2 regions of the Dysgonomonas sp. HDW5A genome follow, and region 1 is predicted to be linked to the other one. Evidence: riboswitches for the same ligand, from Rfam matches in the RefSeq annotation. Region 1 holds a riboswitch; the other holds the start of a gene.
The links. Region 1 has a riboswitch for thiamine pyrophosphate ahead of thiM (hydroxyethylthiazole kinase). Riboswitches for the same ligand answer to the same signal wherever they lie in the genome.
Positions count from the first base shown of each region.

Region 2: it holds a riboswitch for thiamine pyrophosphate, as region 1 does, so the genes downstream of both, G7050_RS15835 (TonB-dependent receptor) here and thiM (hydroxyethylthiazole kinase) in region 1, are expected to answer to the same signal.

Region 1 covers NZ_CP049857.1:1,119,357-1,123,794, forward strand. Annotated here, with positions in the region: gene thiD (bifunctional hydroxymethylpyrimidine kinase/phosphomethylpyrimidine kinase) at 1-620, opposite strand, end outside; gene tenA (thiaminase II) at 649-1,302, opposite strand; gene thiE (thiamine phosphate synthase) at 1,299-1,940, opposite strand; gene thiM (hydroxyethylthiazole kinase) at 1,940-2,734, opposite strand; TPP riboswitch at 2,814-2,913, opposite strand; gene G7050_RS04655 (aminoacyl-tRNA deacylase) at 3,024-3,476, shown strand; gene G7050_RS04660 (GNAT family N-acetyltransferase) at 3,496-3,930, shown strand; gene G7050_RS04665 (sigma-70 family RNA polymerase sigma factor) at 4,080-4,438, shown strand, end outside.
Region 2 covers NZ_CP049857.1:3,856,998-3,861,435, reverse strand. Annotated here, with positions in the region: gene G7050_RS15845 (thiamine diphosphokinase) at 1-46, opposite strand, end outside; gene pnuC (nicotinamide riboside transporter PnuC) at 43-648, opposite strand; gene G7050_RS15835 (TonB-dependent receptor) at 657-2,870, opposite strand; TPP riboswitch at 2,981-3,068, opposite strand; gene G7050_RS15830 (superoxide dismutase) at 3,203-3,781, opposite strand; gene G7050_RS15825 (hypothetical protein) at 4,287-4,438, opposite strand, start outside.

The sequences.
Region 1 (4,438 bases):
TGAATGCGTTTCGATTTCAGCTCTATTACCTCATCGGTTTCAGCATTATAAAATACATCGACTAATTCATCTTCGGTCAAATGCCCTGCCTTCAGCAAAACCGAGACCGACCGATTGAAAGACAAATCTTTTACGACCAAAGGTAAATCGTGCTGACTTGTAATTTTTTGTCCGATCAAAATTTCCGCTTCGGGAATATTGGGTGTTATCACCCGAACATAGGGTATCAATTCGTTTTTAAGAGTCTCTATAGCTTCATCTTGCAACAGCTTATCACCCGAAGTTGCTACCATTACAGGATCCAGAACTATATTATTTACATTGTATTTAGAGAGAGTTTCTCTTACTGCCCGAATCAAGTCCGAGGAATGAAGCATACCTATCTTGATAGCATCGGCTCCGATATCATCCAATACAGATTTTATTTGTCCTGAAACAAATGATACGGGTATCGGGTGTACGTCAGTCACTCCAACCGTATTTTCATCTACTACTGCCGTAATAACTGTCATTCCATAGCACCCACATGCCGAGAAAGTTTTCAAATCAGCTTGAATACCTGCACCACCACTAGGATCACTACCGGCAATAGTTAGCGCACGTTTATATTGTTTCTTCATTTGTTTATCTTATACCAATTAAATGAATTTATATTTGCCACTGTTCTTGTTTGTAAGCACTATCCCAAAACATCCATTCCATTTTGGAACACATTATAAATGCTTCTGTCATAGCCGAACGCTGATCCGGTGTACAAGTTTCGGCTATTTCGTCACATATCGAAATTGCAGTTTTAACCGATTCTGTAAAGCCTTCGCCACCATAAGTATCTATCCAGCTTTGGTATGGATTATTTTCTTTGGTTTGATTAGCAAGAATATAGTCTCCTATCTCTTTATATATCCAAAAACATGGAAGTACTGCTGCCAAAGCAACTTCAATGGGAGAATTTGCTAATTGTTTCATCAGGTAAGAAGTATAAAGAAGACAGCTAGATGAAGCACTCACTTTTATTTTCTTATCTAATGCGCCTAGAAAGGATTCATGCAATGCTTTTTCGACCTCAACACTCTCTCCCGCAAAATGAATAAAGGCTTCAATATGATCGGGCTTGCTTAGCTTTGATGCTATAGCAGTCAGTACTTTACCATAATCGGCAAGATAAAGTGCATCCTGCCGGATATAAAATATAAATTTATTGTTATCCAATGTGCCATCCATCAGTTCTTTTATAAATGGCAGTTCTTTTATTTTCGTGTAGACAGGCTCAATAGCCTTCCATGCTTCATCACTCCACTTCATATATTTATCTTTGATTTTTGAATTATATTCATCAGTTGAAAAGCCGCTTGTTTCGGATCGCTTGCCGACATAATTGCCGACACCACCGAAATACCGTCAGCCCCGGCTTCGATAATATCTGCTGCATTTGCCTGATTGATTCCTCCGATACCGACAGCCGGATGCCTGCTTATCTTCACGATTTCCCGTATCCCCTCCAAGCCAAGAGCCGGAGCTGTATCGGTTTTGGTTGGCGTGCCGAATACAGGAGAGATGCCGATATAGTCAACATCGAGTTCGTTTGCATCCACAGCATCCTGCAAACATTCGACAGATAAGCCGATAATTTTATCTTTCCCCAGTAATTTTCGGGCAATATCATAAGGCATATCACTTTGTCCGATATGTAGACCTTCGGCATCACAAGCAAGTGCAATATCCAGACGATCATTGATAATCAATGGAATACTATAGGGATGTAAACATTCTTTTAAGAGCATCGCTTGTTGATAAAACTCTAAAGTAGAGCAGTCTTTCTCTCTCAATTGTACCATTGTTACGCCTCCTTCTACAGCCTGTGCCACGACAGACTCTAATGAGCGTCCTAAAGAAAGCGATCGGTCGGTAACCAGATAAAGACTTAAGTCAAATGATTTCATTACAGTCTTATTTTATTTCTAAGCATACTTCCGTTCATATTGAATAGTTCGTCTAAAAAATGAACCTGCATACTGCCATTTCCTTGCGATTGGGCTGCAGCCATTTCTCCGGAGATACCCATTACAGCCATGCCGTGAGTTGCAGCCTGAAGCATGTCCGTATTAATAGCAGCAAATGCGGCAACAATGGCTGTGGCAGTACACCCCATTCCTGTTACACGAGCCATTAATGTACTTCCGTTGGATACTGTTTCTGTTGTTTTTCCGTCGGTTATATAATCCGTTTGCCCACTTATAACAACTACCGCACCTGTTTCGCCGGCCAATACTTTAGCAGAATCCAATGCCAAATCGGATGAATTGGTACTGTCTACCCCTTTGGTTTTCACATTATTGTTTACCAAAGCCATAATCTCCGAAGCATTCCCTCTGATTATCGAAGGCTTGCATTCTTCCAATATTTGCTGGCACACTTTTCTACGATATGAGGTAGCCCCTGCACCCACCGGATCGAAGATGACAGGTATTTTCTTTTCTTGGGCAGTTTTTCCGGCAATAAGCATCGCTTTGACCCACTCGGCATCTAATGTTCCGATATTGAGAACAAGAGCAGAAGCGATACCGGTCATTTCAGCCACTTCATCTACCGAATGCGCCATTACCGGAGATGCTCCGATAGATAAAAGAGCATTTGCAGTATTATTCATTACTACATAGTTGGTAATGTTATGAATAAGAGGTGATTTTTCTCTGACCAGACTTAAATCCCGTTCTAAATGTTGGATATTTATCATAAATTTTAGAATCTAAATAAAAAAAGCCGCTTCGTACAATACGAAACGGCTTTATAAATAATATATCGATGATGATTATTCAAAAAGTCTACCGTTTCCCTACGATGTCAATTACAACATATCAGGTTCAAGGGTTTAATCTCAGCTCTTTCTTCGAAAGAACACCCCCAACAGTGATGGCTACAAACTTATAAAAAATATCCGAACTGAGTAGATTTATATCCGAAATATAAATTCATTTAATAAATTGCACTTTTTTTGTAACGGTATAAAACAAACCTGAAAATATATGCTGACTTTAGATGAATTGGCGGAATTACTCATCAACTCGGAATGTGATTATGAAATAATCGAACATGACAAACCAATACTCAAAACCGATGATGCCAATGAGTATTTTGACAGCAGTAAAGCCGCTCCCGTTTTTATTGTTAAAACAGAAAAAGGATTTTATGCCCTCGTTGCAAGCAATCAATATAATCGTTTTGATTTTAAAAAGCTTGCACTAGATTCAGGCTTTTCTAAGATCAAACTGGCTGATAAATCAGACGTATTGAAAGTTACAGGATATGAGGTCGGGACAGTTCCTTTAATCGGACACAATCTACCTTGCCTCTTCGACAGTAAATTGTTAGACTTCACCTATATCTATGGAGGTACGGGCGACAAATATCACACCCTTAAAATAGCCCCGCAAGACATTCTCAGATTAAATAAGAATGTGTTGGAAATCGAGATATAATAAATCAGGTCTTAACATCATGGGAAATATCATAATAAGAAAGGCAGAGCAGGCAGATTTGGATGCGGTTTATGGGTTAGTTTGCGAATTAGAACAAACGGCATTGGATAAAGGTGCTTTTACGCACATTTATAACAGACAAATTTTCGATTGCCACCATTTGCTCATAGTAGCTGAATTGAATCAGCTGGTAATTGGATTTTTATCTCTCCAAGTAAAGGAGCACCTTCATCATGCAGGGAAAATAGCAGAAATAATAGAGTTAATCATTCATGAGCCATCTCGTAGCCTGAGAATCGGAGATACACTTTTTCAGGCGGCTAAAAAGTTTGCTAAAGAGAATGATTGTTCACAACTCGAACTTTGCACAAATGTCCGGCGATTGAGAGCACATCAGTTTTATGAAAGAAAAGGCATGAATAAGTCCCACCATTGCTTTACAATATCTCTGTAAAAGAAGTTAGAGAAACCAAATTAATATTGATACGAAATGGATAGAATGAAAAAACTTATTAATACCTAAACCAGGAAAGATATTTCGACACAACTAATTTTCAAAAAAATTAGAAGCTTGCTCCCAATAATATCCAAAGACATAACAGGATGGAAAGAGACAAAAAGATAAAAGACATTCAAACCTGGATAGAGATCTACAGTTTACCGTTGCTCAACAGAGCTGTCTATCTGGTGTCTGATGAACAAGATGCTAAAGACTTGGTACAAGATGTTTTCTTAGCAGCATTGGAATCGTATGATAGCTTTAAAGAAGAAAGTAACCCAAAAACATGGTTGATGGCTATCTTGAATAATAAGGTTGCCGACTTTTACCGAAAAAAATATCGAACTACCGGGCAGATTCGTTTAGACTATTTTTTTGACGAATCAGGAGCTTGGAGGCGAGATGATGTACTAAATGGGTGGGTCGATAAAGAAACCTCATTGTTAAATGATGACGAGTTTAA
Region 2 (4,438 bases), 1.6 Mb from region 1:
CAGCTTCTGTTTTTGTTTCTACGGTAGGGTATTTAAATATCTTCATTTATTTATTTGGGTTACCATTTTTCTCCATTTTATATATCCGAATACAGATACTATGCTGTATATAAGATACATAATAGATGTCGGATATAGGTCTTGATATAAGTATAAAAAAACAGATACGATGTTAATAACAATGAGTAATAACCATTGTTCAATATATTTCTGTGCCAGCATCCACATGGCTACAATACTGATTGTTGTGACAAAGCTGTCTCCATAAACAACTTTGCTATCAGTAAATGTCTGTAAAATAAATACAATTATACCAAAGATCACAATAGATGCTATACTGAGAGGTAAAAACAGTCGGGTAGGGGCATGGCATAAGCCGATATCAGTATTTTCTTCCGAGTTAGTATTAATGGCTTTATGCCACTTTATCCAACCATATATTCCTGCTAATATATAGTATATATTTATGCAGGCAAAAGAGTAGAAGGTGGCATGTATAAAGACGAAGGTGTAGAAAGAGGACATAATAATACCTGCCGGCCACATTTTGAGATCAGCTTTATATTCATAATAGAGATATAGGAGCCCAAAAATGGCTCCTATAATCTCGACCCAGTTTATTTTAATAAAATTTACTATTAGTTCCATCTATTCTATTAGAATCTGATACCTAGTTTTGCCATTATATTGCGTGTCGCTTGTGGAAATAAACCGGTGTATACCAATTGTGTATTATCTTTAAATTTGTCGGTGGATACCCAAGCATTAGCTACATATTCTTTATTAAATATATTATTGACAAAGAATTGAAGATTTATTTCTCCTATTTTTTGAGTTTTGAATGTATAACTTGCTGCAAAGTTACTCACAAAATAGTTTGTTAATTGATTTTCGGGGTTAGAAGTATTGTCATAATATTGTTTTCCTACATATTTACCAATAAGTGCTAATGTAAGAGTTTTATAGGGAGTAACAGTTACAGTACCACTGCTTATAACATTAGGAGAGAATGAAATGTCAGTAGATTTAAAGTGCTCTGAGGTCTGACCGACAAAATTATAATCTGTTTGATTATCATATAAATCAAAATAAGCTGTATAGTCTTTTATCTTATTTCTGCTTATAGTAACATTTGCATCTAATCGTACCCATTTTGCAAACTGATATGCACCAATAAGCTCTAATCCCAGACGATAACTGTCAGGTACATTTTCCATCAACTTATATCCTACGTCATTTAGTTTTCCTGTTTGCACCATCTGATCCTTGTATTTCATATAATAGATATTTGCATTGAAGGAAGCCTCTTTTGAAGCGTATCTATAACCTAATTCATAATCAAGCATCTGTTCTGGTTTAATGCGCTGATAGCTGCCTCCCTTGTATGATTCCTTTATATCGGTGCGAAGAGGTTCACGTTGAGCAAAAGAAAGAGAAGCATAAATATCGTTTTTAGCATCGAAATTATAAGAAACTCCTCCTTTCGGATTAAAGAAACTAAAGTAATTATTATTAGTTATATCTTCTAAATCATCATCAATACCTTTCATTCTGTAATCGATATAGCGATATTGAAGATCTCCAAAAATAGAGAATGCGTCTGTAACCCTGTAAGTACCTTTGGTGAATATATTAAATTCTTTTTTATTTGCATCGTTCATATACCATTCGTAATTAGACGGTATATTTTGATTGAGTTTAGCCCATTTAAGCTCGCCATAGTGATCTCCGGCATAGGAAGACAGCATAACTCCTCCAATAAGATTTAATCGATCTGTAGCATAGCTTAAAGTGATATTCCCCGTATAAAAGTTGTTCTTCATTAATTTACGTCTGATAATATCTGAAGATTTATATAATGAATCGTTTACCAATTGTGGGGTTAAACCAAACTTGGAAAATTTCTGATTCATTTTATAATTCTCGTAATAGCCATACCCATGATTGTAATTTAATCCAATGTTTAAAGACAATTGTTCTGATAAAGCATTTGAGTATGTAAACTGTACTATATTGGAATAATAATTATCAGTTTCGTTATCATAATAGTGCACATTTCCCGCACTGTCATAGAATCGACCTGCCGGATTGTATCTGCGATCAATTTTCATCTGTTCAGGGTTAATACCTTCCCATGTTATCCCTGTATGCTGAATACCATTGATATAGCTCAGTTTAAATAACTGATTGTCGTTATAATAAGATAATGCTGCATATGCAGATCTGTGGTTTACACTACCATTTCTGATATATCCATCTCCTGTTACACGAGAATATCTGGCATCAAAAGAAAGTCCATTCTTTAAAATACCGCTTCCTGCTGCAATAGTAGAAGTAAAAGTATTATAACTTCCAATAGCTGTTGATGCTTCACCGTATGCTTCAGGTTTTGCTCCTTGACTTTTTAATGATATACTAGCTCCAAATGCCGCAGAACCATTTGTTGATGATCCGACACCCCGTTGCACTTGAATACTTTGTAGAGAATTAGATATGTCAGGTATATTTACCCAATATACTTCCTGACTTTCAGGGTTATTTAATGGCATACCATTTAGAGTAACATTAATACGAGTAGCATCTGTTCCCCTTATACGAAGAGAGGTGTTACCAACACCGGAACCATCTTCTGAAAAAGCAACTACCGAAGGCATGGTTTCTAGAATATAAGGAATATTCCTTGCTGCATTATTTTCTTTAATTTGTACAGCACTCATATTTGAAAATGCAATTGGAGCACGTCCATTAACTCGTGTGGCTGATACAATAATCTCGCTGAGATTCACTTGTTTTAGACTGTCAGGTATTTCTTCTGAAAAGATAGAAATACTGGAGAGAAAAGCTGTAAGAGATATTATTTCCTTTTTCATTTAAATAATGATGATTAACGATAAAAAAGCAGATCTATTTTATCTAATTTGTTAAATAAAAAAGGGGATAGGAGAGTGTACCTTTATTTTGAAGTAGTATGCAGTGCGCGCTAAAAGCATATCTATTTCCCTCCGCCGGCATTATCCGGATCAGGTTATACGGGTATAATCTCAGCCTTGTGGGCACCCCTAGATCAGGAGGCAAAGATATGAAAGAAAAGATATAAAGCAGACAAGTTTATGTTAAATGTCGTAGGAAAATAGGATAGGGGGGATAAAAAGAAAGCTCCTATAACTAGGAGCTTTCTTTTTAATATATTGTTGACTTATAATTAGTAACGAGCACTAACAACATCCCAATTGATGATTTTCCAAACCTCTGCTAAGTGGTCAGCACGACGATTTTGATAGTCAAGGTAATAAGCATGTTCCCATACATCAATACCTAAGATTGGAGTTAGACCTTTTACAACAGGGTTACTGCCATTAGGTTCTTTTTCGATCGAAAGTTTACCACTGGCATCTTTAGCTAACCAAACCCAACCTGAACCAAATAAACCAGCACCAGCTGTATTGAATTCTTTTTGGAAGTTCTCGAATGAACCAAATTGGGCAGTAATTGCTTCAGCTAATTTTCCTTTTGGAGAACCACCTTTACCAGGGTTTGTAAATGAAGCAAAATAAAGATCATGATTCAAAATTTGACCTGCATTATTAAATATAGCTCCATCGCTTTCTTTAATGATCGTAATTAGATCTGAATTCTCAAATTTAGTTCCCGGTACTAAATTATTCAGATTATTTACATACGTTTGAAGATGTTTACCATAATGTAGTTCTACAGTTTGTTGACTGATAACTGGCTCTAAGGCATTTGTTGCATATGGCAACTTAGGCATTTCAAATTTCATAGCTTTTATACTTTTATTATCGTTATTATTATTTGTTTGATCTTCTACGTTTAAATTTAAACTAAGTAAAGTAATTAGAAAGTAAGATATAATCGTAGTCATAAACTTGTTGTTTTTAATTAAGCGTTATACAAATAAAACAAAACTAAATGATATTTGTTTCAAATCTGCTCTGTTATTTATATAGATTGTTTCTAAGTCTGTATTGATGGGGTATATTCTTTAACATAAATCTTTAGTTAACTTAATGTTGTAAACCCGTCTTAGCTTTTCTTGATTAGAATATCTAAAAGTGTAATTAAACATAATGGTAATTATGTAACTAATGACTATTTTATATTTGACGTCATATTTAAGAACATTTTATTCACGATAATTTAATTTTTTTCAAATATCTACAGTTTAATTTTCGCAGCTATGTGGTCACTGGGCCTACTTAAGCAAAAAAAGAGGCTATCTTTCGGGTAGCCTCCTCTTTATAAAGATATTATATTCTTTTCTGAATTTAATATTTATATTTCTCAAGTTCAGCACTTACAGCTTCGTATTCTTTCTCCATATTTAGATTATAGTATACGTTTTGTAATTTTACTAGCATTGATTTGATTTCTTGTTCGTCTGCTTTGCGACCTTCCAATGATGATTTATATTTCTCCA